DNA from 2 places in the Variovorax sp. GW821-FHT10D07 genome. Region 2 is predicted to be linked to the other one. Evidence: riboswitches for the same ligand, from Rfam matches in the RefSeq annotation. Region 2 holds a riboswitch; the other holds the start of a gene.
What was found. A riboswitch is a leader RNA that binds a small molecule or an ion and turns the genes downstream of it on or off. The one in region 2 is predicted to bind manganese.
Positions count from the first base shown of each region.

Region 1: linked by a shared signal. The riboswitch ahead of AC07PU_RS04850 (TMEM165/GDT1 family protein) and the one ahead of AC07PU_RS24980 (TMEM165/GDT1 family protein) in region 2 are both predicted to bind manganese.

Region 1 covers NZ_JBWKMZ010000001.1:1,071,935-1,077,554, reverse strand. The annotation lists gene AC07PU_RS04860 (ATP-binding response regulator) at 1-1,559, shown strand, start outside; gene AC07PU_RS04855 (DUF8696 domain-containing protein) at 1,670-3,049, shown strand; yybP-ykoY riboswitch at 3,140-3,310, shown strand; gene AC07PU_RS04850 (TMEM165/GDT1 family protein) at 3,321-3,893, shown strand; gene AC07PU_RS04845 (tripartite tricarboxylate transporter substrate-binding protein) at 3,912-4,901, opposite strand; gene AC07PU_RS04840 (alpha/beta hydrolase family protein) at 4,978-5,620, opposite strand, start outside.
Region 2 covers NZ_JBWKMZ010000009.1:162,572-168,191, forward strand. The annotation lists gene AC07PU_RS24955 (KpsF/GutQ family sugar-phosphate isomerase) at 1-484, shown strand, start outside; gene AC07PU_RS24960 (KdsC family phosphatase) at 484-1,032, shown strand; gene lptC (LPS export ABC transporter periplasmic protein LptC) at 1,029-1,676, shown strand; gene AC07PU_RS24970 (SDR family oxidoreductase) at 1,687-2,475, shown strand; gene rbp (RNA-binding regulator) at 2,547-3,083, opposite strand; yybP-ykoY riboswitch at 3,350-3,496, shown strand; gene AC07PU_RS24980 (TMEM165/GDT1 family protein) at 3,548-4,111, shown strand; gene metX (homoserine O-succinyltransferase MetX) at 4,268-5,428, shown strand; gene metW (methionine biosynthesis protein MetW) at 5,425-5,620, shown strand, end outside.

The sequences.
Region 1 (5,620 bases), on a different contig from region 2:
GGCGCAGCCCCGATGCGGCCGAGCATCCCGAGTACTGGGCGCGCTTCAATGCGCGCAACGTGCTGCTGCGCTCCTGCGTCTGGGGCCTCGCGCCCTGGCTGTGCGTGCCGCCGGGGCGCAACCTCGGGCTCTGGGTCATGGTCATCGTCATGATGATGGGCGGCTGCGCGGGCGGTGCGCTGTCGCTGGCGGTTCTCAAGCGCAACATCCCGCGCTTCATCGTGCCCAGCATGGCGAGCCTGACCCTGGCGCTGGCCTGGCGCGGCGACACGGTGCACCTGTTCCTGGCCACCGGTTGCCTGCTCTACATGTGCGTGATGATCACCTTCGCGCTGCAGCACCATCGGCTGCTGACGGCCTCGCTGACCATGCGCTTCGAGAAGGAGGCGCTGGCCGAGCAGCTGAGCCACCAGATCGCCGCGACGCAGCGCGCCAGCGAGGAGAAGACGCGCTTTCTCGCCGCGGCGAGCCACGACCTGCGCCAGCCCCTGCATGCGATCGCGCTGTTCGGCGCGGTGATCGAGAAGAAGCTGCAGGGCAGCGAGGAATGGGACCACGCGGTGCGGCTGATGGATGCGGTCGGAACGCTCGGCGATTCGCTCGATACCTTGCTGGACATCTCGCGGCTGGACGCCGGCGAGGTGGCACCGCGGATCCGGCCGGTGGAGCTCAATCCGCTGTTCCTCGCGCTCAACAACGTGTTCGCGGCGCAGGCGACCGGCAGGGACCTGCAACTCCGATTGCGCGCCACGCCGTGCTGGGTGCTGAGCGACCCGCAGCTGTTGCAGCGGCTGCTCTCCAATCTGGTGGACAACGCGCTCAAGTACACGCCGCGCGGCGGCGTGGTGGTGGCCGCCCGTGCGCGCGGGCCGCTGGTGTGGATCGATGTCTGCGACACCGGCATCGGCATCTCGCCCGAGCACCTGGGCCGCATCTTCGACGAGTTCTACCAGGTCGACAATCCGGGCCGCGATCGCGCACAGGGGCTGGGCATCGGCCTGTCGATCGTGCAACGGCTCTCGCGCCTGCTGGCGCATCCGCTGCAGGTGCATTCGCGCCCGCGGCGCGGCAGCCGCTTCCGCATGGTGCTGCCGGCGGTGTCGGCCTCGGGTGTCGCGCCGTCCATCGCGCGCCCCGACGCCGTCCTGCCCTTGCCGCGACGCGTGCTGCTGATCGACGACGAGGCGCCGATCCGCCAGGCCGTGACCGGGCTGCTGCAGGCGCATCGCGTGGCCATCGACGCGGTGGCCAGCGAGGCCGAAGCCGAGGCCGTGCTGGCGCAGGCCGCGCAGGCGGGCGCCCCGGTCGACGTGTTGTTGTGCGACGTGCGGCTGGCCGATGGCGCCGACGGGCTGGCCGTGGCGCAGCGGCTGCGCGCGCGCTTCGGCCCCGGCTTGCAGGTGTTGCTGATCACCGGGGAAACCGCGCCACGACGGCAGCAGCAGATGCACGACGCAGGCCTGCAGGTGTTGCTCAAGCCGGTGGCGGCCGACAGGCTGCTGCAGGCCCTCGCAGCGCTGACGCGACACGAAACGACGCCCGTCAGCAGGCACGCCTGAGCGTCTTTTTTCCGCCGAAAGTCGATGACCTTCGACACTAGATCGCAGGTGTCGCGATCCCTACCGTGGAGGCCTTCTCATCCACTCACTTGAAAGAAGGAAGGCCTCTCATGAACACCCGTCTTGCCGTTTGCCGTGCAGCGCGCACACCCGTCGCGTTGCTGGTCATGAATCTCGTGCTGGTGGCCTGTGGGGGCGGCGGCGGTGGCGGGGGCTTTGCCGGCTTCCCGGTCGCTCCCGCTCCCGCTCCCGCTCCCGCTCCCGCTCCCGCGCCTGCCGCGCAGACACCTCCGCCGGCACCCGCTCCAGCCGCGGCCTCGATCACGACGCAGCCATCGAACACCACCGTGGGCCAGGGCGTGTCCGCCACCTTGAAGGTGCAGGCCGTGCACGCCACGGCCTACCAGTGGCAGCGCAGCACCGACGGCGGTGCCCACTGGAGCGATGTCGCCGGCGCCACCGGCGACAGCTTCCGCACGGCCGCCAGCCAACTGGCCGACAGCGGCCAGCAACTGCGCGTGCGGGTGACGGGCGCCAGCGGCAGCGTGACCAGCCGCGCCGCCACGTTGACGGTCAAGCCCTGGGTCGCCACCGTGCTGGCGACGACGGGCGTGAGCTACAGCAGCCCCTATCAGCTCGCGCTCGATGCGAGCGGCGCGAAGCTCTACGTGGCCATGGGCGGCAATGGCTCGGTCTATCGGATCGACACGGCCAGCGGCAGCGGTGCCGAGGTGACGCCGGGGACGACGATGAATGCGCCGGTCGGCCTGGCACTGGCGGCCGACGGCACCCTCTACGTGAGCGACCAGCATCGCATCAGCAGGATCGCGCCCAACGCCACGACCGCCAGCACCTGGGTCGGCACCGGCAGCAGCGGATACGCCGACAGTCCGGCCACCGCGATGTTCAACAACCCCACCGGCATCGCGCTCGACAGCGCGGGCAACCTCTTCGTGGCGGACACGGAGAACAAGCGCGTGCGCAAGGTCGCGCCCGACGGCACCACGAGCACGCTGGCGGGCGACGGCACGCAGGCCTACCTCGACGGCGTCGGCACGGTCGCCCAGTTCGCGCGCCCGCAGGGCCTGGCGCTCAGCCGCGACGGCAAGACGCTCTACGACACCGACACCGACAGTCCCTGCCTGCGCAAGATCGACGTGGCCAGTGCCACGGTGAGCACGCTGCTGGGCGATTGCGCCAACGGCAACGCGGGCGCGGGCGTGGTCGACGGAACGGTGGCCACGCCGGCCAAGCTCGGCTATTCGTACGGCGTGGCGGTGGATGGGCACGACAACGTGTTCCTGACCCACGCCTGGGATGGCGTGGCGCGCGTGGTCACGCCCGCGGGCGAGATCAGCACCCTGCAGGACGGCACCGGCGCGCCGATCGCCTTCAATTTCCCGATCGGCGTGGCGGTGGCCGCCGACGGCACCGTCTATGTGGGCGCGAACCACGGCAACCAGATCCTCAAGCTCACGCTCGCGCCCTGAGCGCGCATGCCCGGTAATGCAACTCGCTCTCGACACGGGGACATTCGTCGAAAAGACGAGGGCGATTCGACGCTCGCCCCTAAGATCGCGGCCTCAGTCATTGGGGAGTAGCTGACCTGCGCAACGCAGGAGCCCGCGTCAACACACTTGGCCTTCGGCCATGGCGCGAGCAGCTTTAGAGCCTGGCAAGACCTTTGACCACGTCACCTCGGTATGGGCCGGGAAGTGGCGTGGTCTTCGCGTCGCTGGCCCAGGGAGTTCTCTTTTCATCATGGAAGCCTTACTCGTATCCACGGGCGTGGTCGCGCTCGGGGAAATGGGCGACAAGACCCAACTGCTCGCGATCATCCTGGCCGCGACCTTTCGCAAACCCTGGCAGATCGTGGCGGGCATCTTCACCGCCACCGTCGTCAACCACGCGGCCGCGGGCGCGCTCGGCGGCTGGGTGGCCCAGGCCATGGGGCCGAACATCCTGCGCTGGGTGATCGGCGCCTCGTTCCTGGCCATGGCCGCGTGGATGCTGATCCCCGACAAGATCGACGACGACGCCGCGAAGACGAAGAGCCGTTTCGGCGCCTTCGGCACCACGGTCATCACCTTCTTCCTCGCGGAGATGGGCGACAAGACGCAGATCGCGACTGTGGCGCTGGCCGCGCGCTATCCCGACGTGGTGCAGGTCGTGATCGGCACCACGCTGGGCATGATGCTGGCCGACGCGCCCGCGGTCTTCCTCGGCGAGAAGATCGCGGCCAAGGTCTCGATGCGGCTGGTGCACGGCGTGGCCGCCGTCATCTTCGGCGTGCTGGGGCTGCTGACGCTGTTCAACGTCGGCAACCTGTTCTGAGCCCCGGCGGGCGGCCGCCTACTTGGCGGCGGCCGCCGTGCCCAGGCCCAGCTTGTCGATCACGGCCTTCTCGGTCTTCATGGTGCGCACCGCGTACTGCTTGTAGGCCGCGCTGTCCATGTAGAAGGTCTCCATGTCGAACTTGGCGAGCGACTCCTGGTAGTTGGGCATCTCCATCGCCTTCTTGAAGGCGTCGTGCAGGATCGCGACCACCTTCGGGTTCGCGCCCTTGGGCAGCACCAGGCCGAAGGGCGAGGCCTGCACCATGTCGATGCCCGACTCCTTGAGCGTGGGCGCGTTCGGATACTTCTTCGAGCGAGTCTCGCCCCAGGTCGACAGCAGCCGCAGCTTGCCCTGGTCGACGTACGGGCCCCAGCCCGGCGTGTCGGCCACCGACATCACGTGGCCGCCGAGCACCGCCTGCAGCGATTCGGAGTTGCCCTTGTAGGGCACGTGATTGAACTCCACGCCGGCCTGGATCGCGATCGCTTCCATCGTCAGGTGCAGCGTTGTGAGCGCACCCGGCGTGCCGTAGCTCAGGCGGCCCGGGTTGGCCTTGGCATAGGCGAGGTACTCGCGCATCGACTTGATCGGCGAATCGGCGGGCACCACCAGGCCGAAGGAATAGCCGGCGAGGCCGATCACGTAGCTCAGGTCGTTGGCCGGGTCCCAGTTGAGCTTGGTGGTGTAGGGCAGGCGGAACACCGGCAGCGGCACCTGCGCGAGCGTGTAGCCGTCGGGCGCGGTGGCCTGCATGGTCTGCGCGGGCAGCACGCCGCCCGCGCCGGGCTTGTTCTCGATGATCACCGGCTGGCCGAGGATCTTCGAGGCGTTCTCGGCCAGCACGCGGAAGGGCACGTCGGTCGAGCCGCCGGCGGTGAAGCCGATCAGCACGCGGATCGGCCGCACCGGAAAGGCATCGGACTGCGCGAAGGCGGGAGCGGCGGCGAGGCCGGCGGCCAGCAGCAGGGCGTGCAGCGCACGGCGGGTGAGGGTGGGTTGTTTCATGGCAGGACGTGCGAACGAGGAAAACGGAAAGGGCGGTGCGGCCGCCCCGCGAACGGGACGGGCCGCACCGGCGCCGTCAGGGCGCGGGACAGCCGCCGCGGCTGGCCGAGGAGAACTTGCAGCCGTAGTCGGCGCGCGCCACGGTCGCGGCGTCGAGCACCTCGTCGCCGGCCGGCTTCACGCCGTTCTGCTCCCAGTTCGTCATCGCGTCGAAGGCCTGGGTCTGTTCCTCGGTCGTGAAGTCGCAGTGGCTGATGCCGCGGATCGCGCGCTGCACGAGCCACTTCGAGGTGCCCAGCGCATCGGCGCGGCGCTTGTAGATCTGCTCCATGCTGAACGGCACGTAAACGTCGCCCAGCGTGTGGATGGTCACCACCGGCACGTCGATGCGCGCATTGGACTTGGGGAACCAGCGCAGGCCGTCGCGCCGCAGCCGGTTGGCCTCGGGGTCGGCATGCAGCCGGTAGGCACCCTGGTTGAAGGTGACTTCCTCCGGGCTTTGCGCCGGGTCGTTGTCGAGCTGGTAGACGATGCCGGTGGTGTCGTAGCCGTCGCGGTTGAGGATGCCGTTGATGGTGCCGTCGCGGCCGAAGGTGCCCCACACGGTGGCGTTCATGCTGCCCGCGAAGCCGGCGTCGAACATCGGGCGCTCGCCGCCCGTGAGGTTCTTGACGATGGCCTTGTACTTCTCGCCCTGCGCGGTCGTCGCGCTCGGGAAT
Region 2 (5,620 bases):
GATGGGCGACGCGCTGGCCGTGGCGCTGCTCGATGCGCGCGGCTTCGGTTCCGAGGACTTCGCGCGTTCGCATCCGGGCGGGGCGCTGGGGCGCAAGCTGCTCACGCATGTGAGCGACCTCATGCGCACCGGTGCCGACGTGCCGCGCGTGGCGCCGGGCGCCAGCTTCAGCGAGCTGATGCGCGAGATGAGTTCCAAGGGCCTGGGCGCCACCGCGGTGGTCGATGCCGAGGGCCGCGCCATCGGCATCTTCACCGACGGCGACCTGCGCCGGAGGGTCGAGACTGGCGGTGACCTGCGCGGCCTCACCGCGGCCGACGTCATGCACCGCGGTCCGCGCACCTTGCGCGCCGACGCGCTGGGCGTCGAAGCGGCCGAACTGATGGAACAGCACCGCATCACCAGCGTGCTGGTGGTCGACGCCGAGGGCCTGCTGATCGGCGCCCTCAGCATCAACGACCTGATGCGCGCGAAGGTCATCTGATGCCCTTCGAATTCCAGCCAGAGACATTGCTCGCCGCGCAGGACATCCGCATCGCCTTCTTCGACATCGATGGCGTGCTGACCGACGGCGGCGTCTACTTCACCGAGCACGGCGAAACCCTCAAGCGCTTCAGCATCCTCGACGGCTACGGCCTGAAGCTGCTGCGCAAGGCCGGCATCCTGCCCGCGGTGATCACCGGGCGCGATTCCAAGCCTCTGCGCGTGCGGCTCGAGGCGCTCGGCATCGAGCACGTGCGCTACGGCACCGAGGACAAGCTGCCGGCCGCCGAGGCCATGCTGCAGTCGCTGGGCTTCGGCTGGCCGCAGGTCGCGGCCATCGGCGACGACTGGCCCGACCTGCCGGTGCTGGGGCGCGTGGGTTTCGCGGCGGCGCCGGCCAATGCCCACGTCGAGGTGCGCGACGCCGTGCGCTACGTGACGCGCGCGCGCGGCGGCGAAGGCGCGGCGCGCGAATTCTGCGATCTGCTGGTCACGGCCAGCGGACAGTACCGGCGCCTGCTCGACGTCGCACGGAACACCGCCCTATGAAGCAGGCCTGGAACCTCCTGCGCGACGTCCTCGATCGCGTCACCATCTACCTGCCGATCATCCTGACGGCCGCGGTCGCGCTCGGCACCTACTGGCTGGTGCGCAATGCGCCCAAGCTGCTCGAGCCGACCGCCAAGGTCGCGCCCACCCACGAGCCCGACTATTTCATGCGCGGCTTCGTCATCAAGAACTTCCTGCCCAGCGGCGACCTGCGCAGCGAGCTGTTCGGCAAGGAAGGCCGGCACTACCCCGACACCGACACCATCGAGGTCGACGAGGTGCGCATGCGCTCGGTGTCGCCGCAGGGCTTCACCACCCACGCCACCGCCAACCGCGGGCTGTCGAACTCCGACGGCAGCGAGATCCAGCTGTTCGGCAACGCGGTCGTCATCCGCGACGCGGCCGTCGGCGCCAACGGCAAGACCTCGCCGCGCCTGGAGTTCCGCGGCGATTTCCTGCATGCCTTCCTCGACACCGAGCGCGTGCAGTCGAACAAGCCCGTCACGCTGATCCGCGGCACCGACCAGTTCACCGCCGACACGATGGACTACGACAACCTGACCGGCATCGCCAACCTCAACGGCCGCGTGCGCGGCACGATGGTGCCTTCGGCCAAGGCGGCCGGCGCCGCGGGCAAGCGCTGAGCGCCGCGCCATGACTACCGCGCCGTCGCCCCTCGTCTTCATCACCGGCGCCTCCAGCGGCATCGGCCAGGCGCTGGCCGCGCGCTTCTACGACGCGGGCTACCGGCTGGCGCTGGTCGCGCGCCGCACCGGCGAGATCGAAGCCTGGGCCAACGCGCGCGGACTCGACCGCGGCCGCTACCTGATCTACAGCGCCGACGTCGCGCGCACCGACAGCATCGTGGCCGCCGGTGCCGCCTGCATCGAGCGCCAGGGCGTGCCCGACGTGGTGATCGCCAATGCCGGCATCAGCGTGGGCATCGACACGGCGGAGCGCGAGGACCTCGACGTGCTGACGCAGACCTTCGCCACCAACAACGTCGGGCTGGCCGCCACCTTCCATCCCTTCGTGCGCGCGATGGTGCAGCGCGGCAGCGGGCGGCTGGTCGGCATCGCGAGCGTCGCGGCCATCCGGGGACTGCCGGGACACGGCGCCTACTGCGCGAGCAAGGCCGGCGTGGTCGCCTACTGCGAAAGCCTGCGCGGCGAGCTGCACGGCAGCGGCGTCAAGGTCGTGACCCTGCTGCCCGGCTACATCGACACCCCGCTCACGCAGGGCAACCGCTACGGCATGCCGTTCCTGATGAAGCCCGAGGCCTTCGCCGACCGGGCGCTGGGCGCGATCGAGAGCGGTGCCAGCTACCGGGTGATTCCCTGGCAGATGGGCGTGATCGCCAAGATCATGCGCATGCTGCCCAATGCGCTGCTCGACCGCGCCGTGCAGGGACGCGGGCGGAAGAAGCGGCGCGGCGAAGGCTGAACCCGAGGCCGTACCGGCCGCGGCAACGAAAAAGGCTCCCGAAGGAGCCTTTTGTCTTTTTGGGAAAGCGATTAGTAGCCGCTGTTGCCGCCGCCACCGTAGCCGCCGCGACCACCGCCGCCGCCGCCACGAGGGCCGGCGCCGTAGGGGCTGCGGAAACCGCCATCGCCACCACCGCCGCCGCCACCACTGCGGCCACCGCCGCCGTAGCCACCACCGCCGCCGCTGCGACCGCCGCCACCACCACCGCCGTAGCCGCCACCACCGCCGCCGCCGTAGCCACCGCCACCACCGCCGCCATAACCACCACCACCACCGCCGCCGTAGCCGCCGCCACCACCGCTGCGCGGGGGACGTGCTTCCATCGGACGGGCTTCATTGACGACCACGCTGCGGCCGCCCAGGGGTTGGCCGTTCATGCCGTTGATGGCGGCCTGTGCTTCCGCTTCACTGCCCATCTCGACGAAGCCGAAGCCCTTCGAGCGGCCGGTATCGCGTTCCATCATGACCTTGGCGCTGGTCACAGCACCGAACTGACCGAATGCCTGCTCCAGATCACCGTCGCGCACCGAGTAAGGCAGGTTGCCGACGTACAGTTTGTTGCCCATCAAGGGACTCCTATAAACACATCAAGAAAAGCGATGGAGTCCCGATTAGCATCACTCAAACGAGAGCCGCCGAGTCGCGCGAAACTGTCCGATCACCCAGTGCCTCCAACCCGAAATGAAAAGGGAGGCTCGTGCATTATGGGTGAAATACAAGAAATGCAAGCAGGAATTTGCTTCTTGCGGTAGCACAGATTTTGACTCCTGGAGTTAGCGCACGCTTACTAACCAGGCCCCGAACTGGGCCTATGACACTTAAGGGTTAGAATTCGCCCGTCATTGGGGAGTAGCCGCCTTCCGTCTACGAGAAGGGCCCGCGTCAACAGACTTGTCCTGCCCCACACAGGACATGGCGCGGGCAGTGAAGAACAACACCTGGCGAGACCATTGACCGTGCAACTTCGGGAAATTTCGCCGAAGGTGTTGCACGGTCAATTGCGTCCCTTCGGCCAAGGAACCGTTTTTTCATGGAAGCTTTTCTCGTCGCGACCGGCGTCGTCGCGCTCGCCGAAATGGGCGACAAGACCCAGTTGCTCGCCCTCCTGCTGGCAGCCCGTTTCAGAAAACCCTGGCCGATCGTGGCGGGCATCTTCGCCGCCACCGTCATCAACCACGCGCTGGCGGGCGCGGTCGGCAACTGGATCACCCACTGGCTCGGCCCCGACATCCTGCGCTGGATCCTCGGCGGCTCCTTCATCGCGATGGCGATCTGGATGCTGATCCCCGACAAGCTCGACGACGACGATGCCCCGCGCTCCTCGCACTTCGGCGTCTTCGGCACCACGGTGGTCGCCTTCTTCCTCGCCGAGATGGGCGACAAGACGCAGATCGCCACCGTGATGCTCGCGGCGCGCTTCACCGAGGCCTATTTCTGGGTCGTGGTCGGCACCACCTTCGGGATGATGCTGGCCAACGCGCCGGTGGTCTGGCTCGGCGACCGCATCGTCAAGCGCGTGCCGATCAAGCTCGTGCACTCGATCTCGGCCGTCATCTTCCTGGTGCTGGGCGTGGTCGCGCTGATCGGCTGGTAGCGCCGCCGTCCAAAGCCCGGGGCCTGCCGTCCCGGGCCCGCGGCGATATACTGCCGCTCGCGCCGATTTGCTCCAGCTTGCGGGCGCTTGATAAATACAGCTAAAGACGGATGCCGTGACCCGGCTCGTTTTTGGCGAGGCCGGGTTTTTCATTTCATGTCCTCGTTGGTCGTCACTCCCCAGTCGATGCAGTTCGCGGGCCCGCTGGCCCTGCGCAGCGGCGCGACCATCGGCAGCTACACGCTCGCCTACGAAACCTACGGCACGCTCAATGCCGAGCGCAGCAATGCGGTGCTCGTGTGCCACGCCCTCAATGCCTCGCACCACGTCGCGGGCGTCTACGAGGGTCAGGCCCGTTCCGCGGGCTGGTGGGACAACATGGTCGGGCCCGGCAAGCCGCTGGACACCGACCGCTTCTTCGTCATCGGCGTCAACAACCTCGGCTCCTGCTTCGGCTCCACCGGGCCGATGCACGTGAACCCCGCGACCGGCCGCGTCTACGGCGCCGACTTCCCGGTGGTCACGGTCGAGGACTGGGTCGACGCCCAGGCCGCGCTGCTCGACGCGCTCGGCATCCGCACGCTCGCGGCGGTGATGGGCGGCAGCCTCGGCGGCATGCAGGCGCTGTCGTGGACGCTGCAGTACCCCGAGCGCGTGCGCCACGCGGTGGTGGTCGCCAGCGCGCCCAACCTCACGGCCGAGAACATCGCCTTCAACGAGGTGGCGCGCCGCGCCATCGTGACCGACCCCGATTTCCACGGCGGCCACTTCTACGAGCACGGCGTGATCCCCAAGCGCGGCCTGCGCATCGCCCGCATGATCGGCCACATCACCTATCTCAGCGACGACGTCATGAACGCGAAGTTCGGGCGCCTGCTGCGCAATGCGGTCGAGGGCGAGGCGGCCCGCGACGACGCGGCCTACCGCTACTCCACGCAGGAGATCGAGTTCCAGATCGAGAGCTACCTGCGCTACCAGGGCGACAAGTTCAGCGAGTACTTCGACGCCAACACCTACCTGCTCATCACGCGCGCGCTCGACTACTTCGACCCCGCGCGCGAGCACGGCGGCAACCTCACGGCCGCGTTCGCGCGCGCCAGCGCCAAGTTCCTGCTCGTGAGCTTCAAGACCGACTGGCGCTTCTCGCCCGCGCGCAGCCGCGAGCTGGTGAAGGCGCTGCTCGACAACCGCCGCAACGTGAGCTACGCCGAGATCGACGCCCCGCACGGCCACGACGCCTTCCTGCTCGACGACGTGCGCTACATGGGCGTGGTGCGTTCCTACTTCGAGCGCGTGGCCCAGGAGATCGCATCGTGAGCGACAACGACATCCAGCGCCACATCGCCGCGCTCGTGCCCGAGGGCTCGCGCGTGCTCGACCTCGGCTGCGGCGACGGCGCCCTGCTCGCGCTGCTGCAGCGCGAGCGCGGCTGCACCGGCTACGGCGTCGAGATCGCCGACGGCAACGTGCTGCAGTGCATCCGCCGCGGCGTCGACGTGATCCAGCTCA